Regions from separate parts of the Desulfosporosinus sp. FKA genome, predicted to be linked through region 2. Evidence: riboswitches for the same ligand, from Rfam matches in the RefSeq annotation. Region 2 holds a riboswitch; each other region holds the start of a gene.
The links. Region 2 has a riboswitch for cyclic di-GMP ahead of B5771_RS23640 (GGDEF domain-containing protein). Riboswitches for the same ligand answer to the same signal wherever they lie in the genome.
Positions count from the first base shown of each region.

Region 1: linked by a shared signal. The riboswitch ahead of B5771_RS25045 (methyl-accepting chemotaxis protein) and the one ahead of B5771_RS23640 (GGDEF domain-containing protein) in region 2 are both predicted to bind cyclic di-GMP.
Region 3: linked by a shared signal. The riboswitch ahead of B5771_RS01230 (ArsB/NhaD family transporter) and the one ahead of B5771_RS23640 (GGDEF domain-containing protein) in region 2 are both predicted to bind cyclic di-GMP.

Region 1 covers NZ_NAHZ01000018.1:58,809-63,100, forward strand. The annotation lists gene B5771_RS05745 (PocR ligand-binding domain-containing protein) at 1-1,675, shown strand, start outside; cyclic di-GMP riboswitch class II at 1,881-1,964, shown strand; gene B5771_RS25045 (methyl-accepting chemotaxis protein) at 2,090-2,896, shown strand; gene B5771_RS05755 (lactate permease LctP family transporter) at 3,019-4,292, opposite strand, start outside.
Region 2 covers NZ_NAHZ01000034.1:516,634-520,925, reverse strand. The annotation lists gene B5771_RS23650 (heterodisulfide reductase-related iron-sulfur binding cluster) at 1-618, opposite strand, end outside; gene B5771_RS23645 (hemerythrin domain-containing protein) at 1,497-2,048, shown strand; cyclic di-GMP riboswitch class I at 2,257-2,346, shown strand; gene B5771_RS23640 (GGDEF domain-containing protein) at 2,498-3,709, shown strand; gene B5771_RS23635 (hypothetical protein) at 4,004-4,292, shown strand, end outside.
Region 3 covers NZ_NAHZ01000010.1:32,562-36,853, reverse strand. The annotation lists gene B5771_RS24495 (hypothetical protein) at 1-219, opposite strand, end outside; gene B5771_RS01235 (Rid family detoxifying hydrolase) at 413-793, opposite strand; gene B5771_RS01230 (ArsB/NhaD family transporter) at 910-2,184, opposite strand; cyclic di-GMP riboswitch class I at 2,423-2,529, opposite strand; gene B5771_RS01225 (manganese catalase family protein) at 2,727-3,530, shown strand; gene B5771_RS01220 (MarR family transcriptional regulator) at 3,732-4,187, shown strand; gene B5771_RS01215 (ABC transporter ATP-binding protein) at 4,216-4,292, shown strand, end outside.

The sequences.
Region 1 (4,292 bases), on a different contig from region 2:
AGTGAGATGGAATAAGAAACACGAGGAGCTAACTGGGTATTCTTATCGCGAATTAAATAACAGACATATAATGGATTGGTATCAGAACGATTTGGAAAGTCAAACCGCGGTCATAAAAGGTATAGAAATGGTAAACAAAGAGGGCTATGGAGATGCTGAGGCAAATTTGCAAAAAAAGGACGGCACTACAATACCCATGTACTTAACAGCTAGTTTGGTGAGCATTGATGACCGACAGTATTTTGCTGGAATAGGGATTGACATGACTGAGAGAAACCAATTATTAGAAAGACTAAAAAAATATGAGATTCTGGCTGAAAAGGCACACGATGCAATATGGTTCCTTGATATGGAAGGAAATATTCTTGAAGCCAATAACACTGCGATGAGAATATATGGTTATACACAAGAAGAATTTTCATCCTTAAATGTTTCTGATTTGAGACATTTTTACAACCCTTCAGCTATTATAGCTCAAATGGAAGCAGCTGATAAAGATGGTATTACTTTGGAAACTGTTCATTATCGCAAGGATGGCACGCCATTAGATGTCGAAGTAAGCACACAAGGAGCTTATTTAGGATCTGAACGGGTTCTTCTCAGTATTATAAGGGATATCTCTGATCGAAAGAAGCGAGACAATGAAAATCAGTATTTAAGTTATCATGATGTATTAACAGGTCTTTATAACAGACGATTCTACGAAGAGGAGATAAAGCGGCTAGATACAAAAAGAAACCTCCCAATTTCTATTATCATGGGAGATGTTAATGGTTTAAAGCTCGTAAACGATGCCTTTGGCCATGATAAAGGAGACGAGCTTTTACAGAAAGCTGTAATAGCCATTCAAAACGCTTGTCGAACTGGTGATATAATTGCTCGATGGGGGGGCGATGAATTTGTAATTCTTTTACCTAAGGCTAATAAAAACGAAGCAGAAAACATTGTCAATAGAATAAAAAAACATTGTCGGTCTTTGAGTGTTAACTCAATACAAGTCAGCATTTCATTTGGGTGGGAAACTAAGAAGAGTGCCGCAGAAGATATATTAAAGGTTCTGAAAAGTGCTGAGGATTCAATGTATAAAGTTAAAATTGTTGAAAACGAAGGTACGAGGAATAATCTGATTAACACTGTCATTAACACCTTACACGAAAAAAACCCAAGGGAAGAACAACATTCCAAAAGAGTTAGTGAATTATGCCAGTATATAGGGAGAGCGATGGGTCTATCTGAAATTGAAATAAGAAGACTGAGGGTTGCCGGTCTGCTTCATGATATAGGAAAAATTGCTATCGAAGAAGGCATACTTAACAAACCGGGGAAGCTAACTGAAGCTGAGTTGGAACAGATAAAGAGCCATCCCGCTATCGGCTATAGGATAATAAGTACATCATATGAAATGTTAGAGTTGGCAGATTATATATTGGCACATCATGAACGATGGGATGGGAACGGTTATCCTAAAGGGTTAAAAGGAGAATCAATACCGAGGATTTCAAGAGTTATTGCTCTGGCTGATAGTTATGATGCTATGATAAGTACTCGCCCCTACAGAGATGCCCTCACTAAGGAACAGGCTTTATATGAAATTCAAACAAATTCCGGAAAACAGTTTGATCCTGACATCGCCCAAGTTTTTTTGAAAAGTTTGCAAAAAGGTTTGAATTTCTAGAAAGTTATGGAATAGGTATTTCGAGACCATCATTATCAATTTTCATTACACGCTTCATCGAATGATAACGTGGAGCGCGTTTGCAATTGTGATCTTAGAAAGAGTTTGAACGCAACAAAAGTAATTTTTACATATGTGACCTTTTGCGACAAATTTCATGACATTTTTACGATATAATACACGTGGTTATACAGCAAGTTTCTTATAATGACAAGGAATTTATGAAGCATGCATCGTAATTGGGCGCTTGATACATGTGGAAAAAGTAGCGCAACCGGCCTAGTTTATAAATTATTTATAAACTAGGTTTTTTTGATTTTTGAATTATAAGTAACTTAGCGAAATTTAACAGTAGTGAGTTAGTGGGTTGTTGTATTTGTGTAAATTATCCAGAGAATATGGAGGTCGTTAACAATGAAACTTAATTCATATCTAGAAATTGCCAGCGAATTACAGGATCTCTATGATGCGGAAACAGCTATAACACTGTTAGATACAAAAAATGTGATTGCCGTTTATCCTGGGCCGCATTTAGATTTGAATCTAAAAGTAGGGGATCAAGTACCTAAAAATACTGTAACTGATGAAGCGCTCCATTCAGGTACTCATATTGTGAAACGTATCCCAAAAGAAGTTTTAGGCATACCGTATGTTGGCATAGCCCATCCAATACAAGAAAATGGAGATACCGTTGGTTGTATTACAGTAAGTATATCAACCGAGCATTATGATAAATTACTAGAGGCAGGTCGGGAAATTCTTACAGCTGCAGAGGAAATATCTGTAGTCTCAGAAAGCCTTACTGCCACTTCAGAAGATCTTGATGTAACAACTAAAGCTATGATTGATGAAATTGACAAAGTCACTCGAGAAGTTGAGCATACGAACAAGGTAACAGAAAAAATAAGCAAAATTTCAGTCCAAAGTAATATTCTTGGTATCAATTCATCGATCGAAGCGGCTCGTGCCGGAGAATATGGTAGAGGTTTTACTGTGGTTGCAAATGAGATAAGAAAGCTTGCCGAAACTACGAGAAATTCAACTTTCGAAATAGAATCTGATCTAAGTGGAGTTCAAACATCTGTTAATAATCTAGTTAAATCAGTTAAGCAACTAGGTAAAATGACTGAATCTCAAGCCAGTGCAGCTTCAGAACTTTCGAATGCCTTATTGCAAATTACACAAATGGCTGAAAAACTAGTAATGATGGGTAATGTCTAACCTTAACTACAGTCCTGTATTTATCCAGTTTTCAGACCCCCACTTCTTGTTCACTTGCTTTTTATCAAATTTAAAGAAGACTGTCCTATCAAAAAGAACAGTCTTCTTAGGCGAATTGAATGTTATTGAAGTGCAAGCGTTACGTGGGGTAACATACCGGGGAAAACGTAGGCCTGAAGTAAAATGATTATGCCGACAACAACCACAAATCCGAGAGAGTGTTTAAAGGTGAAACGGAACAAACTTGATTCTTTACCCACTTGATTGGTACCAGCTGCTGCAACGGCCAGAGATTGAGGCGAAATCATTTTACCCATAACACCTCCCGAACTGTTTGCGGAGACTGCCAGAACTGGGTTTAAGCCTAACTGCGAAGCAGTTGTCATTTGCAGTTTGCCAAACAAGGCGTTGGAAGATGTGTCCGAACCGGTTAAGAATACGCCCAACCATCCCAAGATAGGAGATAAGAACGGGAAGATTTTTCCGGTGGAAGCGAACAGTAAACCAAGTGTAAAGGACATTCCAGAGTAGTTTGCCAGATAAGCGATTCCTAATACGGAACCCATCATAATAATTGGATAGAGAAGTTGCTTGAATGTCGCTCCAAAAACCTTGATTGTCTTTGATGGCTTCAATCCGAGGATAAAGGAAGAAATGATAGCAGCTAAAAGAATAGCTGTTCCTGCGGCAGAGAAGAAATCCCATTCATAGTTCGCAGGATAAAGAGTAGGTTTGGGAACGATCGGTGCTGCTTTATAAATTAAGCCATCAAGACCAGGCCAATGTTTAATGTTGATAAACCATCTCAGGTCTTTAGCTACAAAATCTTTGAAAGCGGGTACTCCCCAAATACCAACAAAGATGGTTAAGATAATAAACGGTGTCCAAGCTTTTAAAATTTGAGCTCCAGTATATTTGACAGCGGTACCTGATTTAGTATCTTTTTCATGCGGGAAACGCCAAATAGTTTTTGGCTTCCAAACTTTGAGGAAAGCTGCTGTGCAAACAAGAGATACAAGAGAAGAGATGATGTCTGGAAGATAAGCTCCTAAATAATTAGAGGAGAAAAATTGTGTTATAGCAAATGAACCACCCGCTATAAGAACAGCTGGAAGCACTTCAACGGTTTTCTTCCATCCAGCCAACACAATGATAAGGTACATTGGAACTAAAATAGAAAGGAATGGTAATTGGCGTCCAACTGCTTGGGAAATAACATTGGCGCTTATTCCTGTAACTGAACCTGCGGCAATGATTGGGCTGCCAATGCCACCGAATGCAACAGGAGCAGTATCTGCGATTAAGCAGAGGCCGGCAGCATATAGAGGTTCAAACCCTAAACCTATAAGGATAGCTCCCGCAATAGCAACCGGTGCACCAAAACCTGCTGCACCTT
Region 2 (4,292 bases):
TTTATGCAATGAAAGTAACTGTGCTTGATTAAGGGATGCTTTGAGGGGAATTGATATCCATTGTCCAATAAATCCCCATCCCGCCCATGGATCAGGTGTTGCCGCAATACGAGCTCCTTCAATTAGGAAGCCTGTAAGTAGTATTATAAATATTAAGGCTAGTGTGATTGCGTCATCCGTTTTATTATCTAGGCGATCAGGTCTTTGTATATAGCGGCGATATGCTGCTATTACGATACCGAGGATCGCAGCTATTCCAAAGAGATTCGCTGTCAGCTTTATAAACAGATAAAGCCATCCGTGGAATATTTGTAAGCCAAAATCAGCTTGCAAAGTGATCGTTGCTGTTGCAAAGGCTAAGAATACAAATCCCCAAAAAATACAAACGTGCATAATTCCTGGATAAGAATCTTTTAGGATTCGCTTATGCCCGAAACCATAGACAATAATATCTTTTAGGCCTTGCCATAGATATTTCCAGCGATTCTCAGGTTGACCTAATTTCCAAAGTGTTACTCGTTTGTAGACTCCGTAGGCGAAGATAATAAGTGCAATGATGAAGAACAAATAGAGCCAGTGCTCTCCTTCAATGTTCCAATACACTTGACGTGTGGCCATGCTCATGCTCATCTCTCCTCATTTGATCTGCGAAGCATCTGAAAAAGCGCTTCGCGGATCAAATTTATGTTTTAGAATCTTTATTTTTGTCATAGCTAAGGGTAAAACTTACTGTAGAATTCATGTTTCCTAAAGTAATTCGGTTGCAGCGTACGAGCATCTTTCAAGGACACTTGAATGGTTGTTTTTATAAGGGACGTGAGCTATTTCACTTTTCTTGGCCTGGGACATAAGACGGTTTGCGGCAAGGGTATACTTACCAATTGATGATTCAGGCATACTATTAAAATTCACAGGGGTAACGCCAATGACTATGCTTCTCTTTTATATTTAACCACTTCCTTTTCATAAATAAAAGTTATGATAAGAACTGTGCTTTGTATTTAACAACTATTAATTTCTCGTTAAATACAAGAAAAAGATTGCATGAAAGCCCAAGTTTAAAGGGCTTCTCTGTAATAGACTAAGTGTTCCAACAATTCAAACTAGTTTTATTGCTTTGATTATACCTCTAGGCATAACAAACCACAATGGCATTTGACGGTTTTGGAAAGATCTCTATAAACGAATATTCCGATTTGTGTATTAAAAAGTTTTATGATCTTCAAGCATTTTTATTTCGTAATTCATGGGTTTGAATTCTTAAGCTCATGCGTATAACAAGCAATGAATTTGTGAGTGTGTTTCTCTCGCTTGCTGCTCACATTTTTAGGATAAAATTTAGCAATAAAATAAGCGGTGATTAAAATCATAAAATAATTTGATTTGAATCACAGATCAATTGTGCCGAGTTATATAAAATTAAGTCATCCAAAGGAAAGATTTTCAAACGTCCCTCGTATGGTAAACAAGGGTTACACTATAAAGGAGTGGAAAAAATGCAGCCAACTAAAGAACTAAAAATTGAACATGAAGCCGTCATCAAGGTTTTGCAGATTCTTGATACGATTAGTCAGCGAATTACTGAAGGAAAAGATATAAGCATCAATGATCTAGAAACCTTACTTGAGGTTATGAAAGTATTTGTTGATCGCTGTCATCACGGTAAGGAAGAAAAAATTCTGTTCGAAGCTATGGAATCTGTGGGTATTCCAAAAGAGGGCGGACCTGTTGGCGTAATGCTCTATGAACATGACAATGGACGAAGATACATCGGTGGAATGCGGGAGGCCTTTGAAAAGTTTAAATATGGAGATAAAGAAGCACTTAATGAGTTTGCAGCGAATGCTTCTGGCTATACAACCCTTATGTATGCGCATATTGACAAAGAAAATAATATTCTTTATCCAATGGCAGAAACGTATCTATCTGAAACGGCGAAAATTAAACTAGTACAAGATTTTTCTATGATTCAAGCTCAGGAGACAGGCGATGGTATGTATGAAAAATACTTTAATCTTGTCGAACAATTAAAGGCCAATTATCTCTAAGGAAAAGTCCTGAGTTGGTAAAGGTTCACAAGTTATCAGCTACTTCTAATCTCTCGGTGTCTTATTATCAAGTAATCGATTGAGCAGTGCAAAAATAAATTTGAATTGCAAGCTATAATTCAAAAGGTTCTAAAAATTATTGTTGAAAAAGAGGCTAATTAGCCGTATATTATAAGAAATTAGTACTGTTTTCATAGGACTAATTTCCTAACAATATGGGCAAACCGTTTGAAAGAGCGGGACGCAAAGCCATAGGGTCTAAATTCCTTAGTTGGAACATGATAGCCTGGTTGCTTGATATGCATCTGTATGAGAGCAGCCTTGATAACCAAGTCTGCTCTTTTTCCTTAATCATTATGGATTTTAGGCTTAAACAATAAGAAAACTTATTAAGTCATAATAACTAATTATGATCTCCAAGGTTATTTTGGAAAGGAAGATTATTCATTGTGTACACATTATATTTATTTATTGTCTGCTTTTTGAGCATTTTAACCGCACATACCTTGCTTAACCGAACGAAAACAATCAAATATTCTGTAGTTGTTTTCGTTCTGATTACATTATTTACCTTTGCTACAGGAATTTTAGTTGAAAAAAATATTAAAAACCAAATAGCTGTTGAATACATATTAGCTTTTATTGGTTTTTTTTACATAGCTTATTTTGAGTTAATATTTAGTGAATCCACCTCGAAAAAAATATTTACCTTGCTTAGCATTTGGATATTCTATCGCATTACATTTTACTTTTTAAATACATTTGGAGAACTATTTTCCGTTATTTTTAATATTAAATATAATAAATACTTAATATATGTGTTTACTAATTGTATCCAGATTATATTATTACTAGTAACATGCTTTTCACTAAGTAAGTACTACAAAAAAATACTTAGCACAGTTTCTGACAGGATTCTAAATTTTATGTCTTTATATCTAGTTATTGCATTTCTGCTGTTAAAGACAACGTCATTTTTACAATTTCAAAATACAAGTTCTATATATGCTATATTATTGCTTTTAACATTTATCATTTGGGGATATGTACTTGTTTTTGCGGGGATATCTTCAGCTTCTCAAATAATATCATTAAAATATAGTATGGAGAAGCTAGAGTGGGTTTCAAATACTGACACTTTAACTGGATTATATAACCGAAGATGTATTATGAAAAAGCTTGAAGAAGAGTTAATAAGAAATAATGGACGAAAAAATAGTTTTTCAATCATTATTGGAGATATTGATTATTTTAAGAAGATAAATGACACCTTTGGACATGATTGTGGGGATTACGTACTAAAAGTTGTATCCAAAAGCCTACAGGATGCTGTGCGGGAACGAGATGTTGTATCTAGGTGGGGCGGGGAAGAATTTCTGATCTTACTTCCGGAAACAGCAAGCGAGGGCGCATGCAAACTCGCAGATCGAATGCGGAAAATTCTTGAGGAACAAATTATCGAGTATAACGGGTATAAAGTTAAAATTACAATGACATTTGGGGTAACAAGCGTTAATGATAATTATGGGAAGGTTGAAGATATAATAAAGAAAGCTGACTGTGCATTATATGAAGGGAAGAGACGAGGAAGAAACTGTATTGTTTTAGCACCATTGCCACCCTCGTCAAGTTCAAGAAGCCGTCATGATTTAAATGCGTAGTACATAATAAGTATGACACTGAGTGTTCTAGATTAGAATGCTGGGTGCTATTGTTATTTGTGGTTGAAATTGTGGTATAGCCAATGAATTATTTGTAGTTATATAGATAGAATATTAAGATATTGTCAAAATAATGGATATTATCCTGTTTCATTGTATAATGTTAGTAGTACTCAAGTCCTATTTGGATGGGACCTAAGTTATGAATAATTTAAGGCATTTGGTTTTAGAGGAGGAAGTTAATTTAATAACCTATTTGGCAATTTCTCTTTATAAAATAAAGGAGGGGTGGTAATGGGTCAATTAATTTACTATTCAACAATAACTGGCCTTTGTACTTTTAGTGTAGAAGCAATTATTCTAATTTCCAGCTTTGAAACGATTGATAGTATAATCCTGAATGGAGGAAAAAAGCGTTTTGTTGATTTTGTAAGAGTTATGATTCTTGTATTTGGTATTTCATTGGTTCTTTATTTAGGGAGAGATTCGAGAATGGAAAATATTTATGCTTATGGTTTTACCTTTGTAATGGGCTTATTGCTTACCATAGCGATGTACTTAATTGCAATGTGGATCATGAGCA
Region 3 (4,292 bases), on a different contig from region 2:
TTTAGAGACAGAAGATGAAGGCTGTTTTTCGACTCGGTGAGAGTTTTGCTGTAACGATGGGAAAGGTTTGACATTCTCTTGTTTTGCGGATACTTCAGATTTAATGAGAGATGAGGCAGCGGGTTTGGGAGCAGTTCCCTGGAAGGGAATTTGTCCCGGCCGTTGTTGCTTGCTTGAAGTAAAGGTTTGTGTCTGAATAGGAGAGGGAAATGAAGCCATGGGCAAAACCCCCTTTAAAATCTGCGGATGTTTTTTTATAATACACTATATGAAATATATGGAAGAATGTTTAACATTTGGATGGCCGTTAAAGATTTAATTTAATGAATGGCAAAGAGCAAGGAGTCAGGACGTTTTGTCCGGATTCCTTGCTCTTCTTAGGTATAATATGTTTGATATAGGATTTAACAGGTTATTCGGCCAGAGCAATTGCTTCAATCTCCAAGATTGCGTCCTTGGGCAAGCGGGCAACTTGCACAGCGGATCGTGCGGGAGGATTCTCTGGGAAATAGGCAGCATAGGCAGCGTTCATAGCTGCAAAGTCATTCATATCTCTGAGGAAAACAACAGTTTTTACAACCTTATTCAGTGAAGAACCTGAGGATTCTAAGATAGCCTTAACATTATCTAAAGATTGTTTGGTTGCTCCTTCAATATCCGCCACTAATTCTCCTGTTTGAGGATTGATAGGGAGCTGGCCGGAAGTAAAAATAAGGTTGCCGGCTTTGATTCCTTGGGAATAAGGGCCAATAGCCGCAGGTGCATTTGGTGTATTAAGAGTTTGTTTGCTCATAATATTACCTCCTTTTAAAATGAATATTTGGCAAAGGGAAAACACTAACATTAAGTATACTTGATTTATAAGGAATTAACCAACCAAGAAATTGGTACCGGCTGATAGCAGAGATATTAATAATAGCGGAGAATCAGGTATCCGGCCGAAATGAAGATGCTGATCAACATCATGGGGAAACCAACTTTTAAGAATTGGATATAACGAATTTTAAGGCCATTCTTTTCAGCAATTCCAGCCACGATTAGATTAGCGGAAGCTCCCACTAAGGTTCCGTTTCCTCCGAGACAAGCACCTAAAGCTAAAGCCCACCACAAGGGCTGGGTTTGAGCTGGTGTGAGATGACTAAGCAGGGCTAATTTTTGGATTAAAGGGATCATGGTCGCCACGTAGGGTATATTATCAAGAAATGAAGAGAGGATCGCTGATATAAATAGGATTAAAAGGACTGTTAAGAGAGGCTGCCCTCCTGTCAAACTGATACTCCACTGTGCCAGACGATCAAGGACTCCGGTTTCGACAAGCCCTCCGACAAGTACAAATAATCCGGCAAAGAAAAAGAGCGTTGGCCATTCCACAGTTAAGAAGATATCTTCAGGTTCTTCACGGGTCCAGAGCATTAGGAGCATAGCTCCGCTTAAGGCAATGGTTGCGGTCTCTAAATGAAGAAGGGAATGAAAAGAAAAGGCTGAAATAACGAGAGCTAAAACGACTAAACATTTTTTGAGGAGGGCAAAGTCTTTAATCTCATTCCACTCGTTTTGCAGCATTAATTTGCTTTTTAAGGCTTCTTCGGTGATTAACTTTTGGCGATAAATAAAGTAAAAAAGGAACAAAATTACCACAATAATAATGAGTATCACCGGCGCAAGATTAAGGATAAAATCCATAAAACTGAGGCCCGTTTGCCCGGCTATCATAATGTTTGGCGGATCTCCGATCAGAGTAGCGGTACCGCCGATATTACTCATAAGAATTTGACAAAAGAGAAAGGGAATTGGATCAACCTCCAACTCATCAGCAATTGATAAGGTTATGGGTACTATCAACAAGACTGTTGTGACGTTATCTAAAAAAGCTGATAAGATACCGGTAAGGAGTGACAGGGAAATCAGGAGCAGGGCCGGATTTCCTTTTACTTTTTTGCTGACCCAGATAGCTAAAAAGGAAAATACTCCTGACCTGCGGGTAAGATCTACGATGAGCATCATACCAATTAATAATCCCAGAGTATTCCAATCAACGTGTTCAACTGCTTTTTCTTGAGTGACAATCCCCAAGATAATCATTAGTGCAGCTCCGGAAACGGCGATAACTGATCGCGGAAATTTCTCCATAATAATAAATAAATAGCTGAGTAGAAAAATACCTGTAGCAATCCAAATAAGCATTAACACACCTCCGGTAACTAATTTAAATATTTGCTTAAGATAGCGATTGTACATATTCGACTAAAGCTGAACGTCGATACTTCGATGACGAAAGTGTCTTGTGGACACTTTCGCCGAAAGCGCCTAGCCCATAACAAATGCGATCCCGCTGAAGGATGGAAAAAGGGGGAGTCTTCCGCTTAGATAAATATAAAAAGGGAGAGCAGTCCTAAGTACTGCTCTCCCCAGAGAAGTTTTATCTTGTAGTCTGGCCATCATAGCTTAATACTGACTAAACAGCAGCTTCAAGCCTTAGATCCATGACTTTAGCGTCCTTCACTTTCATGAAGTTTACCCCAACCGAAATAAAATTTATAAATATTAACGTAAAACTAGCTATTATTGAAATTATATCAAGAATTGGAAGCTGCCGTCAAGATAAATAATTGCAAATTATTATTTGCGTTCGGCATAACTTTCAGGATAAAACAGCTGGGACAAACCAATACTAATTCGGATAACTTAGATAAGCCATATTGTGTTAACGTAAGGAGGTTACTTGGGTGTTTAAACATGTCAAAGATATGGAATACACAGTTCACGTTGATCGGCCTGACCCTCGGTTCGCAGTACTGTTATTGGAACAGTTTGGGGGAGGCAATGGCGAACTTAAAGCAGCTATGCAGTATTTTTCTCAAAGCTTAGGCTGTAATGATCCGAAAATAAGGGATTTGCTGCAGGACATTGCTGCTGAAGAATTAAGCCATTTGGAGATGGTGGGAGAAGCTCTGGGGATGCTCATTGGACAAGTTGACAATATTCCCAAAGACTTTGCAGCGAATCATATGGCTTTGCTCGGGGGAGGCCCTCTGCTTGTAAATTCTGCCGGAGTTCCATGGATGTCAACCTATGTCAACTCCATGGGAGACCTGTATACAGACCTTTCATCAAATGCCGGAGCAGAATTGCGGGCAAAATTGATTTACGAGCGCCTTCTGCAGCAAACGGATGATGCCGGCGTTAAAGATATGATCCGATTCCTTTTAAGTCGCGAGGAGTCTCATAACTTCTCATTTATGAAAGCCATTGAGACACTGCAGGGATCAGGAGTGAATAAGGACTTCAGAGATTCGGATTTCTCGAAAAAATACATGAATATGTCCACTGGCCAAGGGGATAGCCGCGGGCCATGGAATCAAGGAAACGAGTTTTCTTATGAAGAAAATCCTAACGAGAAATATGGTGGACCGGCTCAATATGGAAAAGATCCTCAGCCAAACGGACAACGAGAAGTGGCACCTGGTTATATGGATCAGACCCGTAACAATCCTCAGTATGCCCAGCCACAACCGCCGAAACAACATTAATTATGCAAAAACAAAAACCAAAGGACGTTCCTGTCCTTTGGTTTTTAAGTAAAGAGATGGTGTTTTGGAAATTCTAAAAGTGAATATTTATGGTTGAACGGATTGACAAGAACCTGCAAATCAACTAATATATTTCGTGTACGAAATATACGTCAACGAAATATACGTTATCGAAATAAGTAAACAAAGGAAGTACGGATGATGGAAAATCCTAGTCAAAGTTATCAAATCGCTAAGCTGTTTCAAGAAATTATGATTCTTTTTAGACACAATAAAGGAAATGTCTTTGAAGAGAGCGGCATTACTATGCCTCAAATGATGGTTATGGGAATATTGGGTAAGGAAAAGACCCTTAAGATTACTGAATTAAGTGGGAAACTCAGCTTATCCAACAGTACCGTGTCAGGGATTATTGACCGTTTGGAAAACATGGGTCTTGTTGAAAGAAAGCGAAGTGAGGAAGATAGAAGGGTCGTGTATGTCAGTGTTTCACCAAAATTTGCCGAGATACATCAACGCTTACATCAACAAATCGTCAAAAATATCTCCGGCGCTTTAAGTACAGCAACATCGGAGGACCAAGAGAAAATTATCGAGGGGTTAGAACTCTTAAAGAAACTGCTTTATGATTACCAGCAATGTCCAATGGATAATTGATAGATTGTTAAGAGGTAGGGGGACGTTCATGATTAAATTGTATAAATCGTTAAGACATTTTTTACCCTATATTTGTGGCGTGATTTTGTTCCTTTTTGTACAAGT